Regions from separate parts of the Variovorax sp. P1_G12 genome, predicted to be linked through region 1. Evidence: riboswitches for the same ligand, from Rfam matches in the RefSeq annotation. Region 1 holds a riboswitch; the other holds the start of a gene.
The links. Region 1 has a riboswitch for manganese ahead of AC1D2O_RS18455 (TMEM165/GDT1 family protein). Riboswitches for the same ligand answer to the same signal wherever they lie in the genome.
Positions count from the first base shown of each region.

Region 2: another riboswitch for manganese. It lies ahead of mntP (manganese efflux pump MntP); the one in region 1 lies ahead of AC1D2O_RS18455 (TMEM165/GDT1 family protein).

Region 1 covers NZ_JBFUBW010000015.1:41,651-57,365, reverse strand. Annotated here, with positions in the region: gene AC1D2O_RS18480 (KpsF/GutQ family sugar-phosphate isomerase) at 1-15, shown strand, start outside; gene AC1D2O_RS18475 (KdsC family phosphatase) at 15-563, shown strand; gene lptC (LPS export ABC transporter periplasmic protein LptC) at 560-1,204, shown strand; gene AC1D2O_RS18465 (SDR family oxidoreductase) at 1,209-1,991, shown strand; gene AC1D2O_RS18460 (RNA recognition motif domain-containing protein) at 2,184-2,717, opposite strand; yybP-ykoY riboswitch at 2,964-3,140, shown strand; gene AC1D2O_RS18455 (TMEM165/GDT1 family protein) at 3,156-3,722, shown strand; gene metX (homoserine O-succinyltransferase MetX) at 3,839-5,002, shown strand; gene metW (methionine biosynthesis protein MetW) at 5,064-5,648, shown strand; gene AC1D2O_RS18440 (IMPACT family protein) at 5,768-6,355, shown strand; gene AC1D2O_RS18435 (bactofilin family protein) at 6,514-7,044, shown strand; gene AC1D2O_RS18430 (DUF72 domain-containing protein) at 7,280-8,110, opposite strand; gene AC1D2O_RS18425 (M20 family metallopeptidase) at 8,234-9,724, shown strand; gene AC1D2O_RS18420 (lysophospholipase) at 9,721-10,548, shown strand; gene AC1D2O_RS18415 (MFS transporter) at 10,545-11,723, opposite strand; gene AC1D2O_RS18410 (YidB family protein) at 11,839-12,327, opposite strand; gene AC1D2O_RS18405 (16S rRNA (uracil(1498)-N(3))-methyltransferase) at 12,425-13,162, opposite strand; gene AC1D2O_RS18400 (aminoglycoside phosphotransferase family protein) at 13,159-14,250, opposite strand; gene AC1D2O_RS18395 (LPS-assembly protein LptD) at 14,347-15,715, shown strand, end outside.
Region 2 covers NZ_JBFUBW010000031.1:73,297-89,011, forward strand. Annotated here, with positions in the region: gene AC1D2O_RS28930 (class I adenylate-forming enzyme family protein) at 1-389, shown strand, start outside; gene AC1D2O_RS28935 (thioesterase family protein) at 403-1,230, shown strand; gene AC1D2O_RS28940 (SDR family NAD(P)-dependent oxidoreductase) at 1,329-2,234, shown strand; gene AC1D2O_RS28945 (LysR family transcriptional regulator) at 2,427-3,329, shown strand; gene AC1D2O_RS28950 (LysR family transcriptional regulator) at 3,336-4,229, shown strand; partial or broken gene AC1D2O_RS28955 (NrsF family protein) at 4,596-5,243, opposite strand; gene AC1D2O_RS28960 (sigma-70 family RNA polymerase sigma factor) at 5,240-5,902, opposite strand; gene AC1D2O_RS28965 (BufA1 family periplasmic bufferin-type metallophore) at 6,037-6,354, shown strand; gene bufB (MNIO family bufferin maturase) at 6,354-7,226, shown strand; gene AC1D2O_RS28975 (HvfC/BufC family peptide modification chaperone) at 7,210-8,010, shown strand; gene AC1D2O_RS28980 (DoxX family protein) at 8,010-8,456, shown strand; gene AC1D2O_RS28985 (transcriptional repressor) at 8,503-9,561, shown strand; gene AC1D2O_RS28990 (hypothetical protein) at 9,672-10,010, shown strand; gene AC1D2O_RS28995 (YkvA family protein) at 10,057-10,443, shown strand; gene AC1D2O_RS29000 (cytochrome b/b6 domain-containing protein) at 10,432-11,181, opposite strand; gene AC1D2O_RS29005 (PepSY domain-containing protein) at 11,185-11,460, opposite strand; gene AC1D2O_RS29010 (SRPBCC family protein) at 11,478-12,125, shown strand; gene mntP (manganese efflux pump MntP) at 12,456-13,028, opposite strand; yybP-ykoY riboswitch at 13,049-13,210, opposite strand; gene AC1D2O_RS29020 (MerR family transcriptional regulator) at 13,343-13,753, opposite strand; gene AC1D2O_RS29025 (mercuric transporter MerT family protein) at 13,819-14,169, shown strand; gene merP (mercury resistance system periplasmic binding protein MerP) at 14,179-14,463, shown strand; gene AC1D2O_RS29035 (GDCCVxC domain-containing (seleno)protein) at 14,465-14,680, shown strand; gene AC1D2O_RS29040 (hypothetical protein) at 14,890-15,117, shown strand; gene sugE (quaternary ammonium compound efflux SMR transporter SugE) at 15,187-15,480, opposite strand; partial or broken gene AC1D2O_RS29050 (helix-turn-helix domain-containing protein) at 15,470-15,715, shown strand, end outside.

The sequences.
Region 1 (15,715 bases):
GCGAAAGTCATCTGATGGGCATCGACTTCAAGCCCGAGACCCTGCTCGCCGCCCAGGACATCCGCATCGCCTTCTTCGACATCGACGGCGTGCTGACCGATGGCGGCGTCTACTTCACAGAGCATGGCGAAACGCTCAAGCGCTTCAGCATCCTGGACGGCTACGGCCTCAAGTTGCTGCGCACGGCCGGCATCACACCGGCCGTGATCACGGGCCGGGACTCGAAGCCGCTGCGCGTGCGCCTGCAGGCGCTGGGCATCGATCACGTGCGCTACGGCACCGAGGACAAGCTGCCGGCCGCCGAGGCCATGCTGGCGCAACTCGGCTTCGACTGGTCCCAGGCCGCCGCGATCGGCGACGACTGGCCCGACCTGCCGGTGCTCTCGCGCGTCGCTTTCCCGGCCGCGCCGGCCAACGCCCATGCCGAGGTGCGCGCCATTGCGCGCCACGTGACCGCGGCGCGCGGCGGCGAAGGCGCGGCGCGCGAATTCTGCGACCTGCTCCTGACTGCTGGCGGTCACTACCGGCGGCTGCTGGACCAGGCGCGGGGCTTCACCGAATGAAGTCGACCTGGAGCGTTCTGCGCGATGCCTTCGACCGCCTGACGATCTACCTGCCGATCATCCTGGCCGCGGTGCTCGCGCTGGGTACCTACTGGCTGGTGCGCAATGCGCCGGAATTCCTCGCGCCCGTGCCCAAGGAGGCGCCGACGCACGAACCCGACTATTTCATGCGCGGCTTCTCGGTGAAGAACTTCCTCCCCAACGGCGACCTGCGCAGCGAGGTGTTCGGCAAAGAGGGGCGGCACTACCCGGACACCGACACCCTCGAGGTGGATCAGGTGCGCTGGCGCTCCATTTCGCTCGAGGGGCTGGTCACGCACGGCTCGGCCGATCGCGGCGTGTCGAACGGCGACGGGAGCGAGATCCAGCTCTTCGGCAATGCGATCATCATCCGCGACGCGGCCAAGTCGCAAGACGGAACGCTGCTGCCCCGGCTCGAGTTTCGCGGTGAGTTCCTGCACGCCTTCCTGGACACCGAGCGGGTCAAGTCGAACCAGCCCGTCACCTTGATGCGCGGAACGGACCATTTCACGGCCGATTCGATGGATTACGACAGCCTCACCGGCGTCGCCAATCTGCACGGTCGCGTGCGCGGTCTCCTGATTCCGGCACAGGCCGCACAGCCAGGGCCGAAGCGCTGACGCCATGGACGCGTCAGCCCATCCCCTGCTGTTCGTCACCGGAGCCTCCAGCGGCATCGGCCAGGCGCTGGCGGCGCGCTTCTATCGGGACGGATACCGCCTGGCCCTGGTGGCGCGGCGCACCTCGGAACTCGAGGCCTGGGCGACAGCACGTGGATTGGACGCTGCCCGTTTCAGGATCTATGGCGCGGACGTGGCGAATGTCGACAGCATCGTGGCGGCCGGCACCGCCTGCATCGCGCAGCAGGGTGTGCCCGACGTGGTGATCGCCAACGCCGGCATCAGCATCGGCATGGACACCGCCGAACGCGGCGATCTCGATGTGATGGCCCGGACTTTCGCGACCAACAACCTTGGCCTGGCCGGAACCTTCCACCCCTTCGTCGCCGCCATGGCGGCGCGAGGCAGCGGTCGCCTCGTGGGCATTGCCAGCGTGGCGGCCATCCGCGGGTTGCCCGGGCACGGCGCCTACTGTGCCAGCAAGGCGGGCGTGGTGGCCTATTGCGAAAGCCTGCGCGGCGAGATGCGCGCCAGCGGCGTCAAGGTGGTCACGCTGTGTCCCGGCTATGTCGACACGCCGCTGACGCAGGGAAACCGCTACGGCATGCCCTTCCTGCTGCCGCCGGAGGCGTTCGCCGACCGTGCCTTCCGTGCGATCGAGGCCGGCACCAGCTACCGCGTGATCCCCTGGCAGATGGGCGTGGTCGCCAAGCTCATGCGGATGCTGCCAAATCCCTTGTTCGATCGCGTGGTCCAGGGCCGCGGCCGCAAGCGCCGGGAGGGATAGCTCGCCCCCAGGTTGGCTCACTGCGTGTAGCCGCCCACCCCCTGCCGGGGGCAACACCGGCGGCCCGGCGAAGCCGGTTCCGCGGTGTTTCACCAGCGGGCCTGGCTGCGCCGGCCGGGCCCACAGATCCGTTGCATCCATGAAAAAAGGCTCCCTCGGGAGCCTTCTTGCTGGGTGTCGCGTTCGCCGCGATCAATAGCCGCTGTTGCCGCCACCGCCGCCGCCGTAGCCGCCGCGACCACCACCGCCACCACCACCACCACGGGGACCGGCGCCGTAGGGACTGCGGAAGCCGCCATCGCCGCCACCACCACCACTGCGGCCGCCACCACCGCCGCCATAGCCGCCGCCACCGCCGCTGCGGCCACCGCCACCGCCGCCATAACCGCCGCCACCACCACCGTAGCCGCCGCCACCGCCGCCATAACCGCCGCCGCCACCGCCGTAGCCGCCCCCGCCGCTGCGGGGCGGACGGGCTTCCATCGGGCGCGCTTCGTTGACGACCACGCTGCGGCCACCGAGCGGTTGGCCGTTCATGCCGTTGATGGCTGCCTGTGCTTCTGCATCGCTGCCCATCTCGACGAAACCGAAGCCCTTGGAACGGCCGGTATCGCGTTCCATCATGACTTTGGCGCTCGTCACGGCACCGAATTGCCCGAAGGCCTGCTCGAGATCACCGTCGCGTACCGAGTAAGGCAGGTTGCCGACGTACAGTTTGTTGCCCATCAAGGGACTCCTATAAACACATCAAGAAAAGCGATGGAGTCCCGAGAGCAGCAATCCGACGGAACATCCGCCGAGTTGCGCGAAACTGACCGATCACCGTTTTGCCCCCTGAATTTTGAAGGAAGGCTTGTGCATTATGGGTGAAATGAGTCGAATGCAAGTAGGAATTTGCACTCATCCCCGCACCCCATGACCGGCGTTGGTGTGAGTGCTTGCATACATAGATGCTCGCGGACACGCTACAATCTGCGGGTCATTGGGGAGTAGCCGCCTTCCATCGCGAGAAGGGTTTGCGTCAACAGACTTGTCCTGCCCCGTGCAGGACATGGCGCAAGCAGCGTGCAGCCTGGCGAGACCTTTGACCGTGCGACTTCGGGATTCGGCCGAAGGCGTTGCACGGTCAATTGCGTCTTTCGGCCGTCGGAGTCCCTTTTTCTCATGGAAGCTTTTTTCGTTGCGACCGGTGTGGTCGCGCTCGCCGAGATGGGCGACAAGACCCAGTTGCTCGCCCTCATCCTGGCGGCGCGATTTCGCAAGCCCTGGCCGATCGTGCTGGGCATCTTCACTGCCACCGTGCTGAACCATGCGCTCGCCGGCGCGGTGGGCAACTGGGTCACCCATTTCCTCGGCGCCGACGTCCTTCGTTGGATCCTCGGCGGCTCCTTCATCGCGATGGCGCTGTGGATGCTGATTCCCGACAAGATCGACGAAGRCGACGTGCCCAAGTCATCGCAGTTCGGCGTTTTCGGCACCACGGTGCTCGCCTTCTTCCTCGCCGAAATGGGAGACAAGACGCAGATCGCCACCGTGATGCTCGCGGCCCGCTACGTGGACGCCTATGCATGGGTGGTGATGGGCACCACGCTGGGCATGATGCTGGCCAATGCGCCGGTCGTCTGGCTCGGCGAGCGGATCGTCAAGCGCGTGCCGATCAAGTTCGTCCACGGTATCTCCGCCGCCATCTTCCTGGTCCTCGGTGTCGTCGCGTTGATCGGCTGGAGTTGAGCGGCATATACTTCCGCCACGCGCCGATTTGCTCCAGCTTGCGGGCGCTTAACAAATGCAGCTAAAGACGGATGCCGGACCCGGCTCGTTTTTGGCGAGGCCGGGTCTTTTTCATCATGTCGTTCGTCGTCACTCCGCAATCGATGCAGTTCGCCGGCCCGCTGGCCTTGCGAAGCGGTGCATCGATCAGCCACTACACGCTGGCCTACGAAACCTACGGCCAACTCAACGCCGATCGCAGCAACGCAGTGCTGGTCTGCCATGCGCTCAATGCGTCCCACCACGTCGCCGGCGTCTATGCGGGCCAGCCGAAATCCGAAGGCTGGTGGGACAACATGATCGGGCCGGGCAAGCCGGTCGACACCGACCGCTTCTTCGTCATCGGCATCAACAACCTGGGCTCCTGCTTCGGCTCCACCGGACCGATGCACGACAACCCCGCAACCGGCCGCGCCTACGGCGCCGACTTCCCGGTGATGACGGTGGAGGACTGGGTCACTGCCCAGGCCTCGCTGCTCGATGCGCTCGGCATCGGCCGGCTGGCGGCGGTGATGGGCGGCAGCCTCGGCGGCATGCAGGCGCTGTCGTGGACGCTCCAGTACCCCGAACGGGTGCAGCACGCGGTGGTGGTCGCCAGCGCGCCGAGCCTCACGGCGCAGAACATCGCGTTCAACGAAGTCGCGCGCCGCGCGATCGTGACCGATCCCGACTTCAATGGCGGCCACTTCTACGAGCATGGCGTGATTCCGCGGCGCGGCCTGCGCATCGCCCGCATGATCGGCCATATCACCTACCAGAGCGACGACGTGATGAACGAGAAGTTCGGCCGCGCCCTACGCAGCGCGGTCGAGGGCAGCGCCGCGAACACCGAGTTCCTCTATTCGACGCAGGAGGTGGAGTTCCAGATCGAGAGCTATCTGCGCTACAACGGCGACAAGTTCAGCGAGTACTTCGACGCCAACACCTACCTGCTGATCACCCGTGCGCTCGACTACTTCGATCCGGCGCGCGCCTTCGGCGGCGACCTGCGCGCGGCACTTGCCCAGGCCAGCGCCAAGTTCCTGTTGGTGAGCTTCAGCACCGACTGGCGCTTCTCGCCGGCGCGCAGCCGCGAGATCGTGAAGGCCCTGCTCGACAACCGCCGCAACGTGAGCTACGCGGAGATCGACGCCCCCCATGGGCATGACGCGTTCCTGCTCGACGACGTGCGCTACATGAGCGTGGTGCGTTCCTACTTCGATCGCATCGCGAGCGCACCGAATGGAGTCGCAGCCCCATGAGCGCCGCGCCGGACCGCTCCAAGCGAGCTCGCACCGCAGTGCGCAGCACGGAGGTTGACCTATGAGCGATACCGAAACCCAGAAACTGATCGCCCGCCTCGTTCCCGAAGGTGCACGCGTGCTCGACCTCGGCTGCGGTGACGGCGCGCTGCTCGACCTGCTGCAGCGTGAGCGCGGCTGCAGCGGCTACGGCGTCGAGATCGCCGACGGCAACGTGCTGCAATGCGTGCGGCGCGGCGTCGACGTGATCCAGCTCAACCTCGACGAAGGGCTCGCGATGTTCGACGACGCCTCCTTCGACGTGGTGCTGCAGATCGACACGCTCCAACATCTGCGCAATGCCGAAGTGATGCTGCGCGAGACCGCGCGCGTGGGACGCATCGGCATCGTCGCCTTCCCCAACTTCGCGCACTGGCCGAACCGCATCAGCATCGCGCGCGGTCGCATGCCGGTGACGCGCCGGCTGCCCTACCAGTGGTACGACACGCCCAACATCCGCGTCGGCACCTTCAAGGATTTCCAGGTGCTGGCACGCAAGAACCGCTTGCGCGTGCTCGATGCCTTCGGCTTGCAGGACGGGCAGGAGGTGCGCTGGCTGCCCAATGCGCGCGCCAGCACCGCCGTCTTCAAGTTCGAGAGAGGGTAGGGCTCCCCCCCAGGTTGGGCTCACTTCGTGTAGCCCGCCCACCCCCTACCGGGGGCAACACCAGCGGCCCGGCGAAGCCGGTTCCGCGGTGTTCCTGGACTGGGGCATATTTCGAAGCCATGCCATTCACTCTCGACGCTGTGCGCCACAGCGAGCTGATCATCAAGAAGAGCCGCTTCATCGGCTGCGTCCAGCCGGTGGCCGACCGCGCCGCTGCGCAGGCGGTGGTCGATTCGCTGCGGCGCGAGCACCCCGCGGCGGCGCATGTCTGCTGGGCCCTGATGGCGGGCGGACAGTCAGCAGCCAACGACGACGGCGAGCCGGGCGGCACCGCCGGGCGACCGATGCTCGAAGTGCTCCGGCATCACGATCTCGAAGGGGTGCTGGCGACGGTGGTTCGCTATTTCGGCGGCGTCAAGCTCGGCGCCGGCGGGCTGGTGCGCGCCTACACCGACAGCATCGCCCAGACGCTGATCGATGCCCCGCTCGTGCCCCTGGTGCGCCAGCGCTCGCTGCACTGCGAGGTGCCCTATGCGCTCGAGGGCCTGCTGCGGCGCGAGATCGCGGCGGTCGGTGCCACGCTCGACGGGGTACGCCACGAGACCATGGTCCATTTCGACTTCAGCCTGCCCGAGCCGGCGGCGGACGCGTTCGTCGCCAGGGTCGGCGATGCGGCCCAAGGGCGCGTCGCCTGGCTGCAAGATTGAGCCCCGCGCCCCGGCACAATGGCAGCCGGATCTGCAAAGAGAGAGCGAAAGTTCGCAAATGGCGCCCCCGCCAGATTTATTCAGTTACGCCTCTTGCGCAATGAAGTGCCCTGGGGCGAAATGGGGTTCTTACGATAGACGTTTTGAGGAGTTCCCCATTGGCCACACAGTCCCCCTTCTTCGGCAAGCGCGATCGCGAAGCTGAAAATCTCACCTCCCGTCCCGCGCCGTTGATGGGTTCGAGCACCAATCTGTCGGGCACTCCCGTCAATCCGTCGAGTCTCACGACCCAGGCCGCCAACGCGGCGGCCAGCGTCGCCAAGGAAGGCGGCAGCAAGCTCACCGTCGGTCCCAACATCAAGCTGAAGGGCGTCGAGATCACGGACTGCGACACGCTGGTGGTCGAAGGCCTGGTGGAAGCGACGATGGATTCGCGCGTCATGCAGATCGCCGAGCAGGGCGCCTTCAAGGGCTCGGCCGAGATCGACATCGCCGAAATCCGCGGCCTGTTCGACGGCAACCTGACCGTGCGCGAGAAGCTCGTGATCCATTCGACCGGCAAGGTCACCGGCAAGATCCGCTACGGCAAGATCATCGTCGAGGAAGGCGGCCAGCTGTCGGGCGAGATCAGCTTCGGCACCTCCGCTTCCGGCAGCCCGGCCAAGCCGACGCTGCAAGCCGCAGCTTGATTGTTGCTCGCCCCCAGGTTGGGCTCACTTCGTGTAGCCCGCCTCGAGTCGCTGCCAGAGGCAGCGGCTCTTCGGGGCCGTCCAAGCCTGCGCAGGCAGGCTTGGAGCCGCGGCTCCTCAGCCCCCTGCCGGGGGCAACACCTGCGGCCCGGCGAAGCCGGTTCCGCGGTGTTTCACCAACGAAAGCCCGTCCTGGACGGGCTTTTTTCATTAGGATTGAGGGCGGCGCGTCGGCTCAGCCCAGCCGTTCGATCAGGGCACGGGCAGCCGCGGGTGCCCTTTCCTTCGCGCCGTTGATGAAGAAGATAAAGACATCGCGCGGGCCGCCTGTCTTCGATGGACTTGCCTCGACGAGAGGCAGCGAGGCCGGCGTCTTGCCCTCCGCCCAGAGGCGGGCGTTCTCCGCCCACGCATCGAGCGCCTTCGGCGCATAGCCGCTCTCGAGCGTCGCGTCGCTGTTCATGAGCCGCGCGTAGGCGAAGTCGGCGCTCTGGTCGGCGAACGACGGGTACTTGTCGGAATCGGTGAACACCGTGGCCACCCGATGTTTGCGTGCGAGCGCGAGGTACTCCGGTGTCTTGAAGCTCTCGTGGCGTACGTCCAGCACGTGACGCAGTGCGCGGCCTCCCGCTTTCTCCGGCAGCAGCTCCAGGAAAGCGGCCATGTCCTCCGGATCGAAGGCCTTGGTCGGCATGAACTGCCACACGATCGGGCCGAGCTTGCTGCCGAGCTCTTCAATGCCGCTGTCGACGAAGCGCGCGATCGATTCGCCGGCGCTCGCGAGCAGCTTCCGGTTGGTGGCGAAGCGCGAGGCCTTCAGGGAGAACACGAAGCTCTCCGGCGTCTCGTCGTGCCACTTCTTGAAGCTGGCCGGCTTCATGGTGCTGTAGTAGGTGCCGTTGACCTCGATCGCCGTGAGCTGCCGGCTCGCATAGCCGAGTTCCTGCGCATGGGGGAGCTTGGCCGGATAGAAATTGTCACGCCAGGGCTCATAGGTCCAGCCGCCGATGCCGACACGGATGCGCGGCGTCGCGGAACTGGAGTCCTTGTCAGTGCGTGCAGTCATGGGCTTCCTCGGGTCGCGGTGGCGAAGCCCGCCTTTTTATCGCATCCCGCAACCCGGCGCCAATCCGGGCACGTCGCCCCAAGACGCACTAACATCGTTGTCCCCACCCCCGCGGAGATCTCAATGAACGCCCCCCTCCACCGCGAAATGCCTGCTGGTCTGCTCGATGCCGGCCGCGCGCTGGCCGACGTTTCGTCCCAATGGGACCACGACATCGTCAAGCAGCTCACCGACTACATCGCCATTCCTGCCAAGTCGCCGGGCTTCGACAAGGACTGGTCGCAGAACGGCTACCTCGAAACCGTGCTGCGCAATGCGGCCGCCTGGGTCGAGGCCCAGAAGGTCGAGGGCCTGAAGCTCGAGATCGTGCGTCTCGAAGGTCGCACGCCGGTGCTGTTCTTCGAAGTGCCGGCAACAGGCACCGACATGACCGAAACCGTGCTGATGTACGGCCATCTCGACAAGCAGCCGGAATTCACCGGCTGGCGCAGCGACCTGGGCCCGTGGACGCCGAAGTACGAGAACGGCCTGCTCTACGGGCGCGGCGGGGCCGACGACGGCTACGCGGTGTACGCCAGCATCGCGGCGCTGCAGGCGCTCAAGGCCCAGGACGCGGCCCATCCGCGCATCGTCGGCCTGATCGAGACCTGCGAGGAATCGGGCTCCTACGACCTGCTGCCCTACGTCGACGCGCTGCGGCCGCGCCTGGGCGAGGTGTCGCTCGTCATCTGCCTCGACTCGGGCGCCGGCAACTACGACCAGCTCTGGCTCACCACCTCGCTGCGCGGCATGGCCAGCGGCACCCTGAAGGTCGAGATCCTGACCGAAGGCATCCACTCGGGCGACGCCTCCGGCCTGGTGCCGTCGAGTTTCCGCATCATGCGGCAGGTGCTCGACCGCCTGGAAGACAGCAAGACCGGTCGCCTGCTTCCCGAGAGCTTCCATTGCGAAGTACCGGCCGAGCGGCTGGCCCAGGCACGTGCCACCGCCGCGATCCTCGGCGAGGAGCTTTACAAGCGCTTTCCCTGGGCCCACTACGACTGCGGGGGCTCGACCACCTTCGCGCTGCCGACCACCACCGACCCGGTGGAGGCGCTGCTCAACCGCACCTGGAAGCCGACGCTGTCGGTGACCGGTGCCGAAGGCTTTCCGGCCTTGAAAGACGCCGGCAACGTGCTGCGTCCCTACACCGCCTTCAAGCTCTCGCTGCGCCTGCCTCCGCTGGTCGATGCCGATCAGGCGGTGCAGCAGCTCAAGCAGCTGCTGGAGGACAACGCGCCCTATCAGGCCAAGGTCACCTTCGACGGCGGCGGCGGCGCCACCGGATGGAACGCGCCCGACACCGCCTCCTGGTTCGAACGCGCCCTCAACGCCGCCTCGCAGGCCCATTTCGGCGCCGATTGCGGCTACATCGGCCAAGGCGGCACCATTCCGCTCATGAGCATGCTGAGCCGGGGCTTTCCGAAGGCGCAGATGATGGTCTGCGGCGTGCTGGGCCCGAAGAGCAACGCGCATGGCCCGAACGAGTTCCTGCACGTGCCCTATGCGAAGAAGCTGACGGCCGCGGTGGCTGAGGTGATCGCCGCGCTGCCGGCAGCCCGCGCCGCCGCTTGAAGACCCTGCGCACGCCCGACGGCGAGACGCTGGTGCTGCACGACTGGCCGCTCGGGGCCGGTGCGGCCAGGGCCGTCATCCTGCTTGTCCATGGCCTCGGCGAACATGCGGGACGTTACCGCGCCGTGGCCGCGCGGCTCAACGACTGGGGCTTCGCGGTGCGTGCCGCGGACCATCGGGGACACGGGGCGTCCAGCGGCGGGCGCGGCGCCTTGCCGACCTCGCGCCACCTGGTCGAGGACCTGGCGCTGGTGATCGACGACACGCGGTGCGACTTTCCCGGATTGCCGCTGGTACTGCTGGGTCACAGCCTCGGCGGCCTGGTGGCGGCCAGCGCCGTCGCGCGCGGGGCGCGCGTGGTCGACGCCCTGGTGCTGTCCTCGCCGGCGCTCGATGCCGGCCTCAGCCCGATGCAGAAGCTGCTCCTCGCCACGCTGTCGCGCCTGGCGCCCGGGCTGCGCGTGGGCAACGGGCTCGATGCCGACTTTCTGTCGCACGAACCGGCGGTGGCCGAGGCCTACCGCGCCGATCCGCTGTGTCATGACCGCATCGGTGCCCGCCTTGCGCGCTTCCTGGCCGACGAGGGTGCGAACATCCTGGCCGAGGCGCCTGCATGGCGGGTGCCCACGCTGCTGCTCTATGCCGGTGACGACCGCCTGGTGAATCCCGCCGGCAGCCGCGCCTTCGCCGAAGCCGCCGCGGACTCGATGGTCAGCAGCACCTGTTTCCCGGCGCTGTACCACGAGATCTTCAACGAGCGCGACGCGCAGCCCGTGTTCGACGCCCTGCGAGGCTGGCTGGACGCGCGCTTTCCTCCGCCCTAGGCCGCAGCGGCGGCGGCGCTCCGGCGTTGCCGGCGCGCCAGCCACAACAATGCAACGCCGGTCAGCACGACGGGAACCAGCGAGCCGAGGTTCAGCAGCCGCCAGCCCTGCGTCGTGACCAGCACGCCGGATGCGAAGGAGCTCAGCGCCAGCGTCGCGAAAACGCAGAAGTTGAGCGCCCCTTGCGCGCGATCCCTTTCTTCAGGCGTGTAGGCCGCGAGCGAGAGCGTGGTGCTGCCTGTGAAGAGGAAGTTCCAGCCGACACCGAGCAGGAACAGCGCGATCAGGAACTGGTGCAGGTCGACGCCGGACAGCGCCACCGCGATGCAACCCGCATTGAGCGCCAACCCGACCGCCATCACCGGCAGCACGCCGACCCGGCGGATCAGGTGGCCGGTGAAGAAGCCGGGCGCGAACATGCCGATCACATGCCATTCGAGCACCCAGGCAATGTCGCTGAATGGCAGGCTGCAGACCTGCATCGCGATCGGCGTCGCGGCCATCAGCAGGTTCATGACGCCGAAGCCGAGCGCGCCCGAGACGGCGGCGACGATGAACACCGGCTGGCGCGCAATCTCGGCCAGGGAACGCCCGGCGGCCGTGGCGCTGCGGGGTGGTGGTGCCGGGAAGTCGATGAAGTTCATGACCGCCATCGACAGCAGCGCGACGGCGGCCAGCGCGAGGTAGGCGCCCGCGAAGGGCACCGCGAACCAGTCGCGCGTGACGGCGGCCAGGTTCGGTCCGGCGACCGCACCGATCAGGCCGCCGGCCATCACCAGCGAGACCGCCTTTTCGCGCCAGTCGGGTCCGGTGAGTTCGGCGGCGGCAAAACGGTAGAGGCCAGCATTGGCGTTGTAGTACCCGGCCACCACGGTGGCGAAGCAAAGCAGCCAGAAGTTCTGCCAGAGCGCCGCCTGCGCGCACAGCAGCGCCGAGCCCAGTGCCACCGCGATGCCGATCTGGAACGAGCGCCTGCGCCCGAAGCGCCGCTGCGTGCGCGCCACGAGCCCGGTGGCCAGCGCACCGCCGACAACGTAGCCCATCACCGGCAGGGTCGCCATCCAGCCACGCGGCGCCAGCGCCAACCCGACCAGACCGTTGATCGCCATGAAGGTGACGTTGTTCGTCAGGAACAGGCCTTGGCAGATGGCGAGCAGCCAGAGATTGCGATTCATGGGTTGGAATGGGGATGGAGGGGCGGTTCTATCACGGCGCGCCCGCGACGAACGCATGAAAAAGGGCGCCCTGCAGCGCCCTGCTTCCCGAATCCGCAAGCCAAGGGCGCGCCTGCTAGCCCTTCTGCTGCAGCAGCCCGCTGAGCGATGACAACAGCTCGTCCTGATTGCCCAGCCCTTCGGCGGGCACCTGGCCCTTGGGCGTGAGGTGGTCGATCAGCGTCGGCAGCAGTGCGGCCAACATCGGCAGCAGCGTCGCGCTGTTGATGCCGAGCTTCTGGGCGATCCCGGCGATCGCGTCGCTGCCGAGCACATCCTGCAGTTGCCCGCCCGAGATCGGCGCGTTGTCGCCCTTGCCGACCCAGGAGCCGACGACGTCGCCCATGCCGGCTTGCTCGAACTTGGAGACGAGTCCGCCAAGACCGCCGACCTCGCCGTTGTTCGCGAGCAGTCCGCCGAGCGCACCGGCGAGTCCGCCGAGATGGTCCACGGAGCCTCCCGCACCGCCGAGCAGGCCGCCGAGATCTCCCAGGCCGCCCCCAGCCTGGGGTTGCTGCTGGGCGCCGCCGAGCACTTGACCGAGTACCGAATCGAGCAATCCCATGATGGGCTCCTGAGGTATGAGTGTGAACAGCCCGCGCGCGGGGCACTGGGCATTTTGCGCGCCCTGCCGGGCTTCTGTCACGTTGGCCCGTGCGACATCAGCCGCCGGCCAGCCAGACGAGCGCAGCCAGCGCCGCGGTTTCGGCGCGGAGCACGCGCGGACCGAGCGTCAGCGGCGCGAAGCCCCGTGCGATGGCGGCCTGTTCCTCGGCGAGACTGAGGCCGCCCTCCGGTCCGCTCAGCACCCGGGCATCGATGTGAGCGCCCTGCCGGTCCTGCCACTCGGCGGCCACGTCGATGGCGCGCCGCGTGCCCGGCGCCAGGCTCAGCACGAAGCGCTCGCCATCGTCCTCGGGCGCCTCCAGCCATCCGGCCAGGCTTCGCACCGGATGGATCTGCGGGACGCGGTTGCGCCCGCATTGTTCGCAGGAGGCAATCGCGATCGCTTCCCAGTGGGCCCGCTTCTTGTCCGCGCGCTCGCCGTTGAGCCTCAGCACGCCGTGGGCGGTCATCAGGGGTTGGATGCTGGCCACGCCAAGCTCGGTGGCCTTCTCGACCAGCCAGTCCATGCGTTCGTTGGCCGGCATGCCGACCGCCAGGTGGACCGCACGCGGCGCCTCGCGCTCGTCCGCCGTGTGGGCGCCCACCCGCACGGCGACTTCGCTGCGGCCCATGCGCTCGACGGTGGCGGCGTATTGCCCACCGTGGCCATCGAACAGCGTCAACGCGTCGCCGGGCTGCATCCTCAGCACCTGCACATGGCGCGCGGCGCCGGGCGGAAGCACGAGCGCGCTGTCGGCGACGAGCGCAACGGCGCAATGGAAGCGCGCCGTCACATCCGTCCGTAGGCGAAGCCGCTCAAGGCCTGCGTGCCTTCGACCTCGTCGATCACGCGCACCAGCGGAGTCAGCTCGCGATAGCGGCCCGCGGTCGCCCGGATGTAGGCAATGAAGCGCGGCGTGTCGGCCAGGTACTTCGGCTTGCCGTCGCGCAGGGTCAGACGCGCGAAGATGCCGGCCACCTTCAGGTGGCGCTGCAGCCCCATCCACTCGACCGAGCGATAGAAGGCGCCGAAATCCTCGTCCACCGGCAGCCCGGCCTTGCGCGCGCGTTCCCAGTAGCGCACCGTGACGTCGAGCACGACATCCTCGTCCCAGCTCAGGAAGGCGTCGCGCATCAGGCTCGCGATGTCGTAGGTGATGGGCCCGAAGACCGCATCCTGGAAGTCCAGCACGCCGAGCGCGGCGCCATCGCCGACCATGAGGTTGCGCGGCATGAAGTCGCGGTGCACGTAGACCTGCGCGGCGGACAGATTGTTCTCGACGATGGCTCGGAAACTTCGCTCCAGCCGCTCCTTCAGCTGGCCTTCGACCGCCACGCCGCGATGGCGCGCGATGTACCACTCGGGGAAAAGCGCCAGTTCGCGCTCCAGGAGTGCCCGGTCGTAGGGCGGCAGCACATCGGGCTTCGAGGCCAGCTGCCATCGGATCAAGGCATCGATGGCCTGGTCGTAGAGCGGCCGCGCGGCGTTGGCGTCGGCCGGGTCGATGACATCCAGCATGGTCTGGCGGCCCAGGTCGTCGAGCAGCAGGAAGCCGGCGGTCTCGTCCCATTCGAGCACCTGCGGCACGCGCACGCCGGCCTCGGCCATCAGTTTCGCGACCTGGACGAATGGAGCGCTGTTTTCCTGCGCGGGCGGCGCGTCCATCACGATCCGGGTCGGCGCGCCCGCCGCATCCACGCGGAAGTAGCGCCGGAAGCTGGCGTCGGCCGAAGCCAGGCGCACGCTCGCGGGCAGCAGATGGTGGCGGTCGGCAATGCGCTCCATCCATTGCTGGAAAGCCCGGGCGCGGGCCGGGTCGCTCCAGGCCGGTGCTTCGGGAAGGGGGGCGGCGGCGCTGGACGATGGCTGAGGGGCTGTCATGGATAATCGATTCTACAAATCCGCCTGGCGCGGAGCTTCGCAACCCGATGGCCCCTGGCGCCGTCTCCCCCTCCAGACGATATTTGTCCCGTACCGATGCCTGACCTGAACCGAGCCGCTTGGCGCCGGTGCCGCCCCCCTTTGCCCTTGGCGCTCCTGTCGCTTGCGCTGCTGCACGCGCAGGGCGCGTGGGCGCAGGACGCGGACCTGGGCGAGCCTCTCGTGCTCAAGCGCTCGCCGCAACTCGCGGAGATCATCCCGGCGCCCCTGCGCGGCCAACTGCCGAGCTTCGTGGACGGCGACAAGATCTCCGGCCGGCCTGACCTCGAGACCGTGGTCGAAGGCAACGCCACCCTGCGCCGCGGCGACCTCTCCCTCAGGGCCGACCGGCTCGAGTATTACCAGCCCGACGATCGCGCCCGCGCCACCGGCAACGTGCGCATCAACCAGGCGGGCAACGTCTACGAGGGCCCCGAGCTCGAGCTCAAGATCGAGACCTTCGAGGGCTTCTTCAACAAGGTCCGCTACCGATTCCTTGCCAGCGGCGGCCGCGGAGATGCCGAACGCATCGACTTCGTCGACAGCAACGTGTCGGTCGCCCGCGTGGCCACCTACACCACCTGCCGGCCCGAGGACTATCCCGGCTGGATGCCGGCCTGGCTCCTGAGCGCCGCCACACTGACGACCGACACGGAGGACAACGTCGGCGTCGCGACCCAGGCGCGCCTGACCTTCATGGGCATCACCACGCCGCCCTTCCCCTCGCTGAGCTTCCCGCTCAGCAACGACCGCAAGAGCGGCATGCTGCCGCCCGTGATCGGCCTCGACAACGTCAACGGCGTCGACATCACGACACCCTATTACTGGAACATCGCGCCGAACCGCGACGCCACGCTGTACCCGACGCTGATGAGCAAGCGCGGCATCAACCTGGGCACCGAGTTCCGCTACCTCGAAGAAAAGTACAGCGGTGAAGTCCGGGCCGACTACATGCCCTACGATCGCCTGCGCGACCGCGACCGCTGGGGCATCTGGACCCATCACTCGCAAACCTTCGACGCCCGGTACTTCGGCCTCGACTCGCTGGTCGGCACGCTGAACATCAACCGCGTCAGCGACAACAACTATTGGCGCGATTTCACCAACACGCCCTCGCTCACGCAGCGCCTGCTGGCCAACGACGGCTCGCTCAACTGGTCCAAGGGCGACTGGAGCGGCACCGCGCGGGCGCTGAGCTACCAGACCCTGCAGTACGCGCCGGCGCCGATCGTGCCGCCCTACGACCGGATGCCGCAGATCACGGCGAACTACAACAAGTTCGACTGGAACGGTTTCGACTTCTCGGTCATCAACGACTACACGCGCTTCGAGGCCAAGAATCCGTTCGTGCAGGGCCAGCCCAACGGCGAACGCGTGTTCTCCCTGGCCTCGCTGAGCCGTCCTTTCCTGACGCCGGGCACCTTCG
Region 2 (15,715 bases), on a different contig from region 1:
CCTCCGCGGCCGCCTTCGACCCGCAGGGCTGGTACCGCACCGGCGACCTGGCGCGGATCGACGAGGACGGCTACCTCTTCATCGTCGACCGGCTGCGCGACATGATCGTCACCGGCGGCGAGAACGTGTACTCGAAGGAGGTCGAGGACGTGCTCGCGATGCATCCCGACCTGCAGGACGTGGCCGTCATCGGCCGGCCGCATCCGGAATGGGGCGAGACGGTGACGGCGGTCGTGGTGGCACGCGCCGGTCGGGCGGTCGACGGCGAAGCGCTGCGCAGGTACCTCGAGCCGCAGCTGGCGCGCTACAAGATCCCGCGCGCCTACGAATTCCGCGACGCGCTGCCGCGCACGGCCACCGGAAAGCTGCTCAAGCACCAACTGCGGTAAAAACGCAGTCACCATGACCCCTACCTCGATCGCCTCCGCCCGCCCCGCCGCTGTCTTCGCGCGCGAGGGCGATGTCTGGCTGCCCAGCGAACTGTCGCGCGGGCCGTGGGATCCCCGGGCCCAGCACGGCGGCGCGCCCAGTGCCCTGATGGCGCATGTGGCCGAAAGCGCCATGGCCGAACCCGGCTGGCAGCTCGCGCGCCTGAGCGTCGAACTGGTCAAGCCGGTGCCGGTGGCGCCGCTGACCACGCGCTGCACCGCACAGCCCGCGCGCTCGACCACCCGCCTGACGATCGATCTGCTGGCCGGCGAGACGCTGGTGGCGCGCGCCCATGCGCTGATGCTGCGCAGCCAGGCGCTGGCGCTGCCCGACGGCCTGCCGGGGCTGTCGCCGCCACGCCTGCTGCCGCTGCCCGGCGACTGCAGCGAGCCGCTGCGCATCCCGGGCCTGCCCGTCGGCGTCTCGTTCCACGGCGCCGCCATGGACACGCTCGTCGCCCAGGGCGATATCTCGCAGCCGGGCCCGGGCGCGGCCTGGTTCCGGCTCGCGGTGCCGCTGGTGGCCGGCGTGCCGAACTCGCCGGCGATGCGCGCCGCCGCCGCGTCCGACTTCGGCAACGGGGTCAGCTGGTTGCTGCCGGTCGAACGCTACATGTTTTCCAATGCCGACCTGAGCCTGCACCTGCATCGCCAGCCGGTGGGCGATTGGATCGGCCTCGCCGCGGAAACACAGGCGCATGGCAGCGGTGCCGGCACCACGCTGTCGCGGCTCTACGACGAGCAGGGCCCGATCGGCGTCGCCGTCCAGACGCTGGTCTTGCGCGATCGCGACGCCGCGTAGGTCTCCCGAAGCCCCCCTTCGCAATGCTGGAACACGGGCGGCGACGCCCGTGGCATCCTCTGTCGGCGATTTCCGCAGGCAGCTCGAGGAGAGATTCCATGGTCGAAGGCAAAGTGGTTCTGGTCACCGGCGCGGGGGGCGGCATCGGCCGCGACATCGCGCTTGCCATGGCGGCCCACGGCGCGCGCGTGGTGGTCAACGACATCGGTGCCGCGCTCGACGGCGCCGGCCACAGCGCCGGGCCGGCCCAGCAGGTGGTCGACGAAATCCATGCCCTGGGCGGCGGGGCCGTGCCCAACGCCGACAGCGTGGCCGATGCCGCCGGTGCGGCGCGCATGGTCCAGTGCGCGGTCGACAACTTCGGCCGCATTGACGCCGTGGTCAACAACGCCGGCATCCTGCGCGACCGCTTCTTCCACAAGATGTCGGTCGACGAATGGGACGCGGTGATCAAGGTTCACCTCTACGGCAGCTACTACGTCAGCCGTGCCGCCGCGGTCTTCTTCAAGGAACAGGCCTCGGGCGCGATGGTGCACATGACCTCGACCTCGGGGCTGATCGGCAACTTCGGCCAGGCCAACTATGCGGCCGCCAAGCTCGGCATCACGGCGCTGTCGAAGTCGATCGCGCTCGACATGCTCAAGTTCAACGTGCGCTCCAACTGCATCGCGCCGTTTGCCTGGAGCCGCATGATCGGCGCCATCCCGACCGACACGGAAGAGCAGCGGGTGCGCGTCGCCAAGATCCAGCAGATGACGCCTTCGAAGATCGCGCCGCTGGCGGTCTACCTCGCCAGCGATGCGGCGCACGAGGTCAACGGCCAGATCTTCTCGGTGCGCAACAACGAGATCTCGCTGATCAGCCAGCCGCGCCCGGTGCGCTCGATCCACCGCTCCGAAGGCTGGACGCCGCAGACCATCGCCGAGCACGCCATGCCGGCGATGCGCGCCAGCTTCTACCCGCTCGACCGCTCGGCCGACGTCTTCAGCTGGGACCCGGTCTGACGAGCCCCCACGCTCCCTCACTTCGTGTGTCGCTGCCCCCCGAGGGGGCCGCAGGCCGCCTTGGGGCGGCCCGGCGCCGGCCTGATCTGACGAGCCCCCACGCTCCCTCACTTCGTGTGTCGCTGCCCCCCGAGGGGGCCGCAGGCCGCCTGCCGGCCTGATGCGGGTTGGTTTTAGCGGGACAATCCGCGCGTGAATCTTCATTTCGACCTGTTCGACCTCAAGCTCTTCGCCTATGTGGCGGAGGCGCGCAGCCTGACGCGCGGCGCCGACAAGGCCTGCATCTCGCTCGCGGCCGCCTCCACCCGCATCAAGCAGATGGAGGAAGCCATCGGCGGCAAGCTGCTGCACCGCACCGCGCAGGGCGTGAACATGACCGCGGCCGGCGAGGCCCTGCTCTACCACGCCAAGCGCGTGATGCAGCAGATGGAGCACCTGCGCATCGACATGCAGGACTTCGGCAAGGGCATCAAGGGCCATGTGCGGGTGTTCGCCAACACCACCTCGATCACCGAATACCTGCCCGAGAAGCTGGCCGGCTTCCTCACGCAGCATCCGGCGGTGCAGGTCGACCTGCGCGAATACCTGAGCGAAGAGATCGTGCGTTCGGTGGCCGACGGCGGCGCCGACATCGGCATCCTGGCCGGCGACGTTCACACCGGCGACTTCGACGCCCGGCCCTTCGGCCGCAACCAGCTGGTGCTGGTGGTGCCGACGGCGCATCGCTTCGCCGAGACGTCCGCGATGGCCTTCGTCGACACGCTCGAGGAGCAGCACGTGGGCCTGCACCACGCCAGCGCGATCCACCGCTTCCTGCTGCGCAAGGCCGAGCTCGCCGGCCGCGGCTACAGCCCGCGGATCCAGGTCGGCAGCTTCGAGGCCATCTGTCTCATGATCGAGGCCGGGGTCGGCGTCGGCGTGCTGCCGGCCTCGTCGGCGCGCCGCCTATCGCGCGCGCTGCGCATCACGACCGTGCCGCTCACGGATGCCTGGGCCGAGCGCGAGCTCAAGATCGTCGCCCGCAGCCGCGAGCAGCTGCCGGCCTCCGCGCGTGAACTCTTCGACTACCTCGCGCAGCCACCCGAAGCGCCCTGACACTGCATGTCCGCCGACCCGAAATCGCTGCGCCTGTTCGTGGCCGTGGCCGACCACGGCAGCATCAGCGAGGGCGCCAAGCGCTGTCACATCGCGCTGGCGGCCGCCAGCAAGCGGATTTCCGACCTCGAGTCGCGGGCCCGGCTGCCGCTGCTGGTGCGCCACGCGCGCGGCGTCACGCTCACCTCGGCGGGCCACGGACTGCTGCTGCATGCGCGCGCCGTGCTGTCGGCCATGGACCGGCTCGGTGCCGAACTCGACGATTTCCAGAACGGCGTGGCGAGCGTGGTCAGCATCACGGCCAACGCGTCGGCCATCGCCCAGTTCCTGCCGGCCCAGATCGGCTCCTTCCTGCGGCTGCACCCGGTGCTCAAGATCGACCTGCAGGAACGCGCCAGCACCGAGGTGGTCAAGGCCGTGCTGGGCGGCCTGGCCGACATCGGAGTGATCGAGGGCCACACGCCGGCCGAGGGCCTCGAATGCCTGCCCTACCGCAGCGACGAACTGGCCGTGGTGGTGGCGCGCGACCATCCGCTGGCCCGGCGCCGGCGCATCGGCGTGGACGAGGTGCTGCGCCACGACCATATCGTGGTGCGCGAAGGCACGGCGCTGCACCGCGTGCTGCTGAGCGCCGCGCTCGAGGCGCAGGTGCCGCTCAAGGTCCGCATGCAGGTCGGCAGCTTCGACATGGTGTGCCGCATGGTCGAGCAAGGCGTCGGCATCGGCGTGCTGCCCTTCGCGGCGATCCTGCCCCAGCTGCAGATCCTGCGGCTGCGCTGCCTGCGGCTCGATGCCCCCTGGGCGGTGCGCCGGCACCTGCTGTGCGTGCGGCGCGAGCAGGACCTGACCGCCGCGGCGCGCTCGGTGCTGGAGCACCTTCGAACCCCGGACCCGGCCTGACTGGCTCCCACGCTCCCCACTTCGTGGGGTTCGCTGCCCCCGGGGAAGGCAGCAGTCCGCCCGTCCGTGCGAAGTGTGGGGAGCGGCAGTTGCGGGTTGTGGATCGCCAGTGACATCAAGAACCTCGGCAATCACTGCGACTGCCGCTCGAGGCGGTCATTCCTGCAGTTGCTGCGCTTTTCCCACTCGCCGGTTGAAGTTGCCAAGATGCGCTTGCAGACGAACGCCCGCATTCGAGTGAATCGAACAGCCGGGTTGGGCCCGATCTCCGCCCGCTGCAGCTTCTTCTCAGCGCCCTCCAGCATCAAGCGAAGCTCGCCACCCTCGTCATAAATGACCCCGAGCCAGCGACTTCTTGACACCGGCTCAACGACCAGCGGCGGCCAGCTGGGGAGCGAGCAAGCGGCCCAGAGCGACGATGAGTGCTGCCGTGCCCAGATTCCAGATCAGGATCATCATGGTCGCGTCCAGGCTGTGGAAAATCGACATCGCCGTCGCACAGATCGCGGCCACGGCGAGGCCCCCTGTCAGCGAGACCGTGCTGACCGACAGCAGCGCCCCGTGGCGCAGCATGGCGAACATGGCCAGTGACAGCGGCAGGCTGGTCATCAGCACCGTGGCGAAGCATCGTGCCGTCTCGCCGAGCTGGACGCCATCGGGGCCGACGCTGACCCAATTCACCAGGCAACCGTACCCGAGGGTGCTCATCCACACGATCAGCGCAGGCACCGGCAGCAGCGCTCAGCCACGCGTCCGGTCAGGCAGATTCAGCATGAACGAGGCGACGGCCGCCAGCACACCGGTCAGCAGGGAGGCGGCCGTCCCGACGATGAAATCAACCTGCTTCAGTCGCTCAGCCAAGTCGGGGCGTACACCGTGGCCCACGGCCAACAACCCGAAGATCAGCGCCGGAAGCAGCAGCCACAGCGCCGCCCGTAGCACAGGCGGCCGAAGGCGGCGCACCGGCCGCGCATCAGCCACCATTGCGTCAATGAGATCGTTCGTCTTGATCATGATCCGGCAGGCCCATTGAACAGCTTGCGCAGGTTCTTGATGCGGCGGTAAGTTGCCACCTTCAAGGCAGCAACCGACATTCCGCTGACCGTGGCGGCCTCGCGCAGCGACATCTCCTGCAATTTCATCAACTTGATGGCGTCGCGTTGCCCTGGCGGCAAGCGCTCGACCGCGTCGTGCACTGCCGCAAAGTCCACACCCTCTCCAAAGTAGTTCGCTTCGGCGGCCGCCAAGGTTTCGTGTTCTGGTGCCAGCGACGTCTCGTGCTGTGCCGCGCGGCCTTGGCGACGGAGCCGATCGACGATGCGCCGGTGCGCGATCGCCACCAGCCAGGGGCCGAAGGGGCGGCTCGGATCGTAGGTATGGCGAATGGAATGCACGGTGAGCAGGACATCTTGCACCGTGTCCTCGATGTCGCTGCGATCGCGGTGCGCTTTTGCTGCCAGTGAACGCAGGTACGGCGTGATCTCGTCGAGCAGGCGTCGATAGGCCTCTTGTTCACCCACTTGGGCACGCGCCATCAGAATGGCCCAGTCGAACTCGCGCCCCGGGACGGACCCCTCGGGCGCGCGTTCTCCCTGGACATCGGTCGCCTCGGTCGACGATGCGGCGCGGCCGACGATTTTCAATGCGTGAATTCGATCGAGGTTGCTCTTCACACAGCGCACGATAGCTCGCAACGCGGCACGCCGACGCAACTATTTTTCTTGCGCGGTGCGTAACCTTTCACCGCGCTGTGGCGAACTATTGATTGTCGGTCTCAATGGGAGACCGCTACGCGAAAGGTCGAACCATGAGTCGTCAATTGTTCGCAGGTTCCGTTCTGTCTACCGCACTCGGACTTGTGTTGGCCGCATCAGGGATGTCGGCGCAGGCGCAAGGCACGGACATGAGCAAGATGCCGCAAGTCGTCAAGGACAACATGGCGCGCATGCAAAGCAACAAGCTGGAGAAGTGCTACGGCATCAACGCCATCGCCAAGAACGACTGCGCCGAGGGCGCGCACTCCTGTGCCGGTCAGTCCACGCAGGCGCGTGACCCCAAGTCCTTCGTGCTGCTGCCGGCCGGTGACTGCAGCAAGATCCAGGGCGGAAGCATGAAGGCGAGTTGATTGCCGTGGCCGCAGTGGGTGACGCACGCAGCGCGGTGCCGGTCGCCGCGGGGATCGGGCTGCGCTTCCAACACCACGAGGCGGTGCTCGATACACGGCCCGCAGTCGCATGGCTGGAGGCGCATACCGAGAACTACATGGGCGGCGGCTCCTCCATCCGCACACTCGCGGCAATCCGGCGCGACTATCCTGTTTCCCTGCACGGTGTGGGTCTGTCCCTGGGGAGCGCAGAGGGGCTGGACGCCACACACCTCGAACGCATTCGGGATGTCGTGCACCGGATCGAGCCCGGTCTCGTATCCGAACACCTGTCGTGGAGCGTTGTCGGGGGCAACTACCTGGCCGACCTGTTGCCGCTGCCGATGACAGACGAGGCGCTGGACCTCGTTTGCCGCCATGTCGACCAGACCCAGGCCTTTTTGCAGCGCCAGATCCTGATCGAGAACCCATCCACCTACCTGCGCTTCAAGCACTCGACGATCGCCGAGTGGGACTTTCTTGCCACCGTCGCACGGCGCACCGGCTGCGGCATCCTGTGCGACGTCAACAACATCTACGTTAGCGCGTGCAACCACGGCTGGGACGCCTCGACCTACCTGGCCGCTCTGCCCGCGGACGCCATCGGCGAGATCCATCTTGCCGGCCACGCGCTCAAGCAGATCGAAGGCGGGCAGGCCCTGCGCATCGACGACCATGGCTCGCGCGTCGCACCGGAGGTCTGGACCTTGTATACGCAGGCGTTGGCACTCTTCGGCCCGGTGCCGACCCTGGTCGAGTGGGACACAAACATACCGCCATTGGACGTGCTGCTGGATGAGGCGGCCCATGCAGCAGCGTTGATCGAAGAGGCGCAGCATGCCGTCGCTGTTTGATGTCCAGTGTGCGATGTGCCGCGGCCTGATGCAGGACGAGGCTGGCCAGGCGGCGGACCTGATCGTCGGCGCGGGACTGGCGCCCGCGCAGCGGCTGGGCGTCTACCGCAACACCATCGTCGCAACGCTTGCCAACGCGCTGCGGCTGTCGTATCCGGCCGCGCATCGCCTGGTCGGTGCCGATTTCTTCGAAGGCGCGGCGCAGATCTTTGCGCGCGACCGGGCCCCGCGCTGCGCCGATCTGAACGCCTACGGTGCAGAGTTCCCCGACTTCCTGCGGGACTTCGCGCCCGCAGCGACACTCGCCTACCTGGCCGACGTGGCTCGCCTCGAATGGGCGGTGAACCGCGCGCTGCATGCGCCCGACGACGATCCCCTCACGGTGGAGCGACTGGCAACAGTCGCGCCCGCCGATCACGACCGGGTGTGCTTCGTGGCTCACCGTTCGGTATCGGCGTTGCGCTCGGAGTTTCCGGTCGACAGCATCTGGCGCGCGGTGCTGCAGCACGACGGCGACGCCCTGGCCGCGATCGATCCGGGCAGCGGGCCCGTGTGCCTGCTGGTGCAGCGCCTGGCGGGCAAGGTGGAGGTCGAGCGCCTCGACGAGGGCGCGTGGCGTTTCGCAGTTGCGCTGTTCGACGGTAGGCCGCTCGGGACCGCGCTCGAGTCCGGGGTAGGCGCCGATGCGCCCGCGCTCCTTGCGCAGCACTTGGGCGCCGGGCGCCTTGTCGCATTCCGGCTCGCCAGTGCAGCGGACGTGCCGCGCCGGACCGGAGACACCTGATGACCCCTCTTCTCGCACGGCTGCGCCACCTGCTCGAGGCGACGCCCTACACCGTCCTCGCGGTCCCGTTGCGGCTCGCGGTGGCGACCGTGTTCTGGAACTCCGGAATGACCAAGCTCGCGAACTGGGCCACCGCGATGGCATTGTTCACGGACGAATATCGCTTGCCGTTGCTGCCGCCGGAAGCGGCGGCCTACATTGCGGTGAGCATCGAGTTGAGCGCACCGGTGCTGCTCATGTTGGGCCTGTTGACCCGACCCGCCGCCGGCGTGCTGCTGGGCATGACCGCGGTCATCGAGATCTTCGTCTATCCCCAGGCTTGGCCGACGCACATCCAGTGGGCCGCAATGCTGCTCGTTCTCCTGTGCCGAGGGGCCGGAGCCTTATCGCTCGACCACCTGCTGTGGCGAAAATGGACACTCGCCGCCAGCGCCGACAGCCTCTGAGTGAAAGCACAGTCTCAGTTCTTGAGATTGTCCTAGTCACGATGCCGTGGTCACAGTGTCGTGGAGCCTGCAAAGCACGTACCTCAGCTTGCCGCGCCGGCTGATCCGGCCGGCACGCAGTGGCGGGGCTGCAGGCGCGCCGTCGCCGAGCTTCTGGCGGCGCTGGAAGCCGGCATGGCAGATCAAGCGCGGAGCATCATGGATTCGGACGAACTTCGACCTGCATCGGTCCGTTGCGCTGTGGAGCCTGCCGGTGGCCGTGACGTTGGCCGTCTCGGGGGTCTACTTCAGCCTGGGCAACGAAGTGTTCCGGCCTGTCGTTCGCCTGTTTGCACCGATCACGCCGAACCCCTTGCAGGCGTTGCCGCGCCGGGCTTCTCCTGCGCCGGCACCGGCCCTTGCACTGCAGGCCGCTGTGGAGCGCGCCCGGGTCCATCTTCCGCCGTCCGCTCGGTCGTTCCTGCCCTGGTACGCGAGCCATGTTCCCCATCTCGGCGTCGACCGTGTGGCCTTCAAGGAGGACGGCATGCGGGAACGCCTGCTGCGCTTGCGCTACGAGCAGTTGTTCATCGACGACCAGACCGGCGAACTCAAGAGCATCAGCGGCTATGACAGTGGAACGGGCGCCGATCGCTTCCTCATCTGGCAATACCCGCTCCATACGGGCCGTGTGCTGGGCTGGTGGGGGCGCGTGCTCATCAGTCTGGCCGGACTGCTGACAGCGTCCCTGTGCGTCACCGGCCTCCTCGGGTTCGCAAATGCCGGCCAGCATCTCTCTGCCGAAGACATCTACCGATCGCTGCTCGAGACGCATCGCGACATCGGGATGAGCACGATCTATCGCGTGCTGTCCCAGTTCGAGCATCCCGGGTTGATCAAACGCAGCAACTTCAAGTCCGGAAAAGCCGTCTACGAACTCGACGACGGACATCGTCATGCCCATCTCCTTTGCCTCGACTGTGGACGCATTGAGGAATTTCACGACGATGCTCTCGAGCGCCGGCATGCGGCTATTGCGGCCGAGCGCGGCTATCGCATCAAGGATCAATCGCTGACGCTCTTTGGCGCCTGCGCCAAGCCCTCCTGTGAGCACCGGCCCCAATGAGCCGTAGCCGATACGTTTAGCAACCGTATTCGCCGTAAAAGGTGCGCGCACTTCGGAGGTCGAGCGTTGAGTGGTGAATGGGCGGTTTCGCTCGCCCCGGATGATTCACCATGACCCTCAAGTCTTCTGCGTTTGTCAAATGGGCTGCCTTCGGCGCAGTGGCAGCCGGTGCCCTCTTCGCTACTGCATCGGCCAGCGCCGACGTGAACTGGTCCATAGGCGTCGGCGTCCCGGGCGTCGCTGTAGTCAACCCTCCCGTGTACTACGAACCCGCGCCTGTCTATTCGGCCCCGCCGCCGGTCTACTACCAACCGCCGCCCCGCGTGTACTACCGACCACCACCGCCGGTCTACTACTACGGGCCGCCGGCGCCGGTCTACTACGGACCGGACTACAGGTACGGCCATCGCCACCACCACCGCCGGGATTGGGAAGATCGAGACGACTGAGACCGCCATCAGACCTCTGATGGCCAGCCGAAGAGGAGTGGCTTCGATGTCAGTTGTTCACCAGTTGCGACGCTGGGCAAAAGGCGTGAAACGTGACGGTATTACGCTGTGGCTCGCGGGTAAGCACCCAGGCACGCCTTGGTACGCAAAGGCGCTTGGCCTGTTCGTCGTTGGCTATGCGCTCAGTCCGATTGACCTGATTCCGGACTTCATCCCGGTCTTGGGGTACGTCGACGACGTGATCTTGTTGCCCGCGCTGATCTGGGTCGCGGTCCGAATGATCCCTCTTCCCGTGCTGGACGAGTGTCGGGTTCAGGCGGACGAGTGGATCCGCGCCGCAGGCTCGAGGCCCGAGAGCCGGGTCGGAGCCGCAGTCATCGTGGCCCTGTGGGTAGCTGCAGGAATCGCTCTCGGTTGGTGGCTACTGACGTAGGATGCCCCTCGCGCTTGCTTCGTCATCGGCGCATTGATACCCCTCGTTTTTTCGAACTGGCCATGACGACTCGCGCTTCGGCAACGTGTCGGTGAAGCCAACGATGTCGTCGGCGTTCGCCCTTCGTTCAGTTGCCACATTTTTCGCGTGGCTTACGAACTCCTGCTCCACCGACCGGCTTCTTGTTGCCCGATCGCTGCTGCCCTCGAAGCCCCGTTTGCGTCCGGTCATCATTGACGCCGACAGGTTCTCGCGCCACCGCCAACTCATCACGCCGACGCCGAGAAGATGCAGGGCCACAGCGGCCAGCAACGCATCGGCGAGCCATGCATGTATGTCTTGCAAGCGCTCGTCGCCCCAGAAGGTGTCGAGGCGGCTCATCCACCCAGTGAGCCCAAGAAGCAATACGAGCGACCAAAGCAGCCACACCATCCACAGCCCGAGGGGGTCGTGGCCGATGCAACGCGGCGCGCGGGCGCGAACATAGGCGAGCGTCGCGGTCGCGGAGGGCTTGAGGGCGGCGAGACTGCCATGCCCCTTGGCAAGCACCGCCCACAGCAGGCGCGTGACTACCACGCCGGCCGCTGCGTAGCCTGCGGCGCGATGTACTTGACCGCCGTCGTCCTGAATCGAGCAGAAGATGACCAGTGCGGCCAGCATCCAATGATGAAGGCGGACGGCGACGTCCCAGACCAGGGCACTGCTTCGCGTTGGATCCGCGTTGCCCGAAGTCGGCATAGACTACTTTTCGATCTCGCTCTTCACCGGCTCGAGTGTCTTGGCGTCATAGTAGATCTCGACCTTCTTGCCGGCCTTGTTTCTGCCGTAGATCTCATAGCAGTTGCCGTCGACCTTGAACTTGGAGATCGTGTAACCCTGTGCCTCGATGCTGGCCTTGGCATCGGTTTCCGACATCCATTCGGATTTCGGATAGACCTTGCAGTTCGCCTTGGCGAAGGCAGGCGCCGATGCGAAAGCGGAGAGGCTGAGAACGACGGCGAAGGTAATTTTCTTCATCGATTTTTCCTGGCTCAGTGAACGATTCCAAAAGCTTAGCATTGGTTCGTCATCGCCGACCGGCAATGACGAACGCGCGTCTCTTTGCATGGTGCAGAGGCATCGCCTTGTTGCTGGCGGCGGGCGCGCTGCTGACGTTGCATGGGCCTGTGGGGGCACAGGAGGTGCTCGTCGAGACGACCGGCAAGGGTGATCTCATCACCGTCGCCGCGTCGGCCGAACTGCAGGCTGACGCTGGGACGGTGTGGGGCACGATTTCGGACTACGACCACCTCGCCGAATTCATTCCGGACATCCACAGTTCACGCGTGATCCAGCGCGAAGGCAACAAGCTCCTGGTTGAGCAGACCGGCCAGATCGGCTTCCTGATCTTCCAGCAGTCCGTGCAGGTGACACTGGAGGTGCACGAGTCGCCGCAGCGGCGCATCGTGGCGCACGCTGTGGGCGGCAACCTGAAGGAGATGGAGGGCAGCTACGCATTGGAGAACCTGCCGTCGGGAGGGGTACGCCTCACATATTCCGGGCGTCTGGTGCCAGGGTTCGCCGTGCCGCCGGTCATCGGCGCTCTTGTTGTGCGCAACCTGCTGTCGAAGCAATTCACGGCGTTGGTGCGCGAGATCGTCCGACGCGACCTGGCGGCACGCGGGGCGCCGCGGGCGCCATAGCGAGCGAGGGCGTCGAGCCGTCCGCCGGCCTCCGGGTCGGCGGGCCGGCAAGGGCTTGCCGACGGCGGCGTAGAGCTCCGATACCGGGACCACGCGGCCGTGCAGCGGCAGGATGCGATCGACCTTCAGTCCGAACCCCTCGATGTTGGAGATCAGGTTGAGGTTGTTCGCGTTCGGCACCGCCGGCGGCGGCGAGTTCGGCGCACCGGGCGTGAAGGCATCCGCCTGGATCAGCAGTCTGTCGTTGTCTAGAGACCTGCAATCGGCACCACGCTGGTTTCGTCCGGGAGATCGATCAGGATGACGAACCGCGCGACGTCACAGGCGTCTTCATGCGATCGCCGTGAGGTGTTCGTAGAGGATGAAAGACCCAATGCCGATGAGCAGCACGCCACCAATGGCTTCCGCCCAACGGCCAGCGAGGTTGCCAAGCAGCCGCCCGACCATCACGCCGACGGTGACCATGGCGAAGGTCGCAAAGCCGATGGCGGCGGCCACCGGGAGGATGTTCACGTCCAGGAAGGCCAGGCCGACACCCACGGCCATGGCATCGATGCTGGTCGCGAAGCCGGTGATGGCCAGGAGCCAGAATCCGTGGCGGGTCGGCTTCTCGGCCTCGGCCTCGTCGGGCGCCTGGAGCGCCGCCACGAGCATGCGAATGCCCAGCACGCTCAGCAAGGTGAAGGCGATCCAGTGGTCCCAGTCCTTGACGTATCCGGACGCGGCATAGCCGAGCGCCCAGCCGACCAGCGGCGTGATGGCCTCGATGACGCCGAAGATGGCGCCGGTTCGCAAGGCCTCGGACCAGCGGGGTTTCTGCAGGGCGGTGCCCTTGCCGACGGCGGCGGCAAAGGCATCGGTCGACATGGCGAGGGCCAGCAACGCGGTGGAAGCGAGATTCATGTGAGGGTCGTTCTTCTACGGTCGGGCGAGAGCGCAAGGGCACGCCTCCGCTGCCCGACCTGCGTCGCGGGGACATGCCGATGGTCTCGCCAACCGAAGAACGGTTGCCGGCGCCACGGCATGCGAGACGCCGAGTGTGTTGACGCAGGCGCTTCCAGAAACGAAAGCCGGCTACTCCCCAAGGGAACCCTAAGTATAGGGACCGAAGCTGACCGTCTGCTCTCTCCGATGCCGACCTTTCCCCAACTGCGCGCCCTGCTTGCGCAGAAGGAAAGGTCCAGATCGGCGGTCGCCAACCGGGGCGGGAGCCTGGCTTAGCTACCGATCTCTTCTGAACGCATCAGCGCTTCGATCAGCGGGCAGCTGACTTTGCGCTTGGACGTCGAGCATTGACTGACCAAGTCCTCGAGTGCCGAAGCGAGTACCTGCAAGGCCTGGATGCGCTGTCGTACGTCTGCCAGCTTGTGCTCACCGATGCGACGTGCGGTGGAGCACGCTTGCCCCTCATCGAGCGACAGAAGAGCTCGAACGTCGTCGAGCGAGAAGCCCAGCGACTGTGAGCGTTTGATGAACCGAAGACGCGTCAGCGCCGTCTGCGAGTACCGCCCGATCCTGCCGCTTGGGCGCTCCGGTGCAGCCAGCAGACTCCGGCGCTGATAGTACCGAACGGTTTCGACGTTGACGCCCGCAGCAGCTGCCAGCTGCCCGATAGTCATCTGTTCCATAGTGGGCTTGACTCCGTACTCAGGTACGGACCTAGACTAACATCAATCAAGCAAAAGGAGCTTTCGTGTCAAGCCCATGGACCACCCCCGGCTCACTGTTGGCCGGCGCCGCCGCGGCCATCGGAGCATCAGCGTGCTGCGCCGGTCCGTTGCTGCTGGTGGTGCTCGGTGTCGGCGGTGCATGGGGCTCTCGCCTGGTGGCCCTGGAGGCCTATCAGCCATTCTTCATGGCAGCCGCGATTGGCTTCTTTGGCTATGCCTTCCACAGGCTTTACCGCGAGCCCGAGGCGTGCGCTCCCGGCGAGGCATGCGCCGGTTCCGCCGTGCGTCGACGGCAGCGTGTCGTTTTCTGGATCGTCGCGCTTGTTGCCGCTGCACTGATGGCTTTTCCGCTCTACGCGCCGGTTTTCTATTGAGGTGAGCTCATGAAATTGTTTGCTCTCTTGTTGGTCACAGCGGTAACGTCGTCCGGGGCGCTGGCTGCCGGCGCTCGCACCGCAACGCTGGATGTCTCCCACATGGACTGCGCTGTCTGCCCTATCACGGTCCGCAAGGCGCTTGAGAACGTGCCGGGCGTTGAAGCAGCCAAGGTCGATTTCAAGACCAAGCGTGCGGTCGTCGCCTTCGACCCCGCGAAGACCACGCCGGAGGCCTTGACGAAGGCCACAGCCGAGGCCGGGTTCCCTTCATCGGTGAAGCAGGTTCGGTGAAATGAGCGATCTCGCACTGCAGTCGACCATCACGTGCCCGCAATGCGGTCACGCGAAGGAGGAAGCGATGCCCCTCGATGCTTGTCAGTGGTTCTATGAGTGCGAGGGCTGCAAGACGCTGCTGCGCCCGAAGGCAGGCGACTGCTGCGTCTTCTGCTCGTATGGGACGAACAAGTGTCCGCCGGTTCAGGCCAAGCCCTCCTGTTGCTCGAGTTGAGCGCGATTAGCTGAACGTGCGATCCTGCCGACTGTTGCCGGCGCGGCTGGGCGAGCTTGGAATCCACACCTTTCGGTTTTCTCTGAAGCAGACCCTTCGCGGAGACCTGAATCGACAGGTTGTCCCTTCACGCGGAAGTCCGAACGCGAGTTGAATGGGCCGACATTGCCGATCAGATCGAAGGACGCAGGTCCGCCAGTGCCTGGCACATGCCGAATCTTGAGTTTGCGCGCCCTGAGCACGCCACCGGAGACGTCGCCTCCCACGTCGACCTTCACGCCATTGCCGATCGCGCCCTTCCGACCGCTGGTGACCTGCGCAGCGCTCGCATCGACCGCAGCAGGAAGCTGTACGTAGACGACTCAGCCGACGAGAAAGTCATCTTTGTCGAGCAAAAAAAGGCAAGCCCAGTATCACTGCGTTTCCTCATTCGTTGAGCGGCACCAGCGACCGTCCACTGTTAGCCGGAGACCGTCCAACATTTGAAATGAGCGAGGCCGCATCTCCTAGGCTGGCGTGGCCAGTTTGAGGCCGATGATGCCGGCGACAATGAGACCAAGGCTGACTAAACGCCCTATGTTGGCCGACTCGCCCAGCAGAACGATGCCGAGGATTGCAGTCCCTACGGCGCCGACTCCAACCCAAATCGCGTACGAAGTCCCAACAGGCAGCGACTTCATGGCGACCCCCAGCAGACCCAGGCTGACAACCATGGCCGCCACCGTTCCGACGGTAGGCCAAAGACGGGTAAAGCCTTCCGTGTACTTGAGGCCAATGGCCCAGCCAATTTCGAAAAGCAAGATTCTGTCCCGTACGGGCGGCATTCGACCACCGGAGCGAAGCCGGTCCCCGATGGCTCTGACATTGGCCGAGCGCGAGGAGATCTCACGTGCAATGGCGGCTGGCTTCTCGATTCGCGCGATCGCCCTGATCCTCGAGCGAGCTCCGTCCACCGTAAGTCGCGAGATCAAGCGCAACGGTGGTCCAGGATGCTATCGAGCGACTCAGGCCGACCAGGCAGCGTGGGACCGGGCC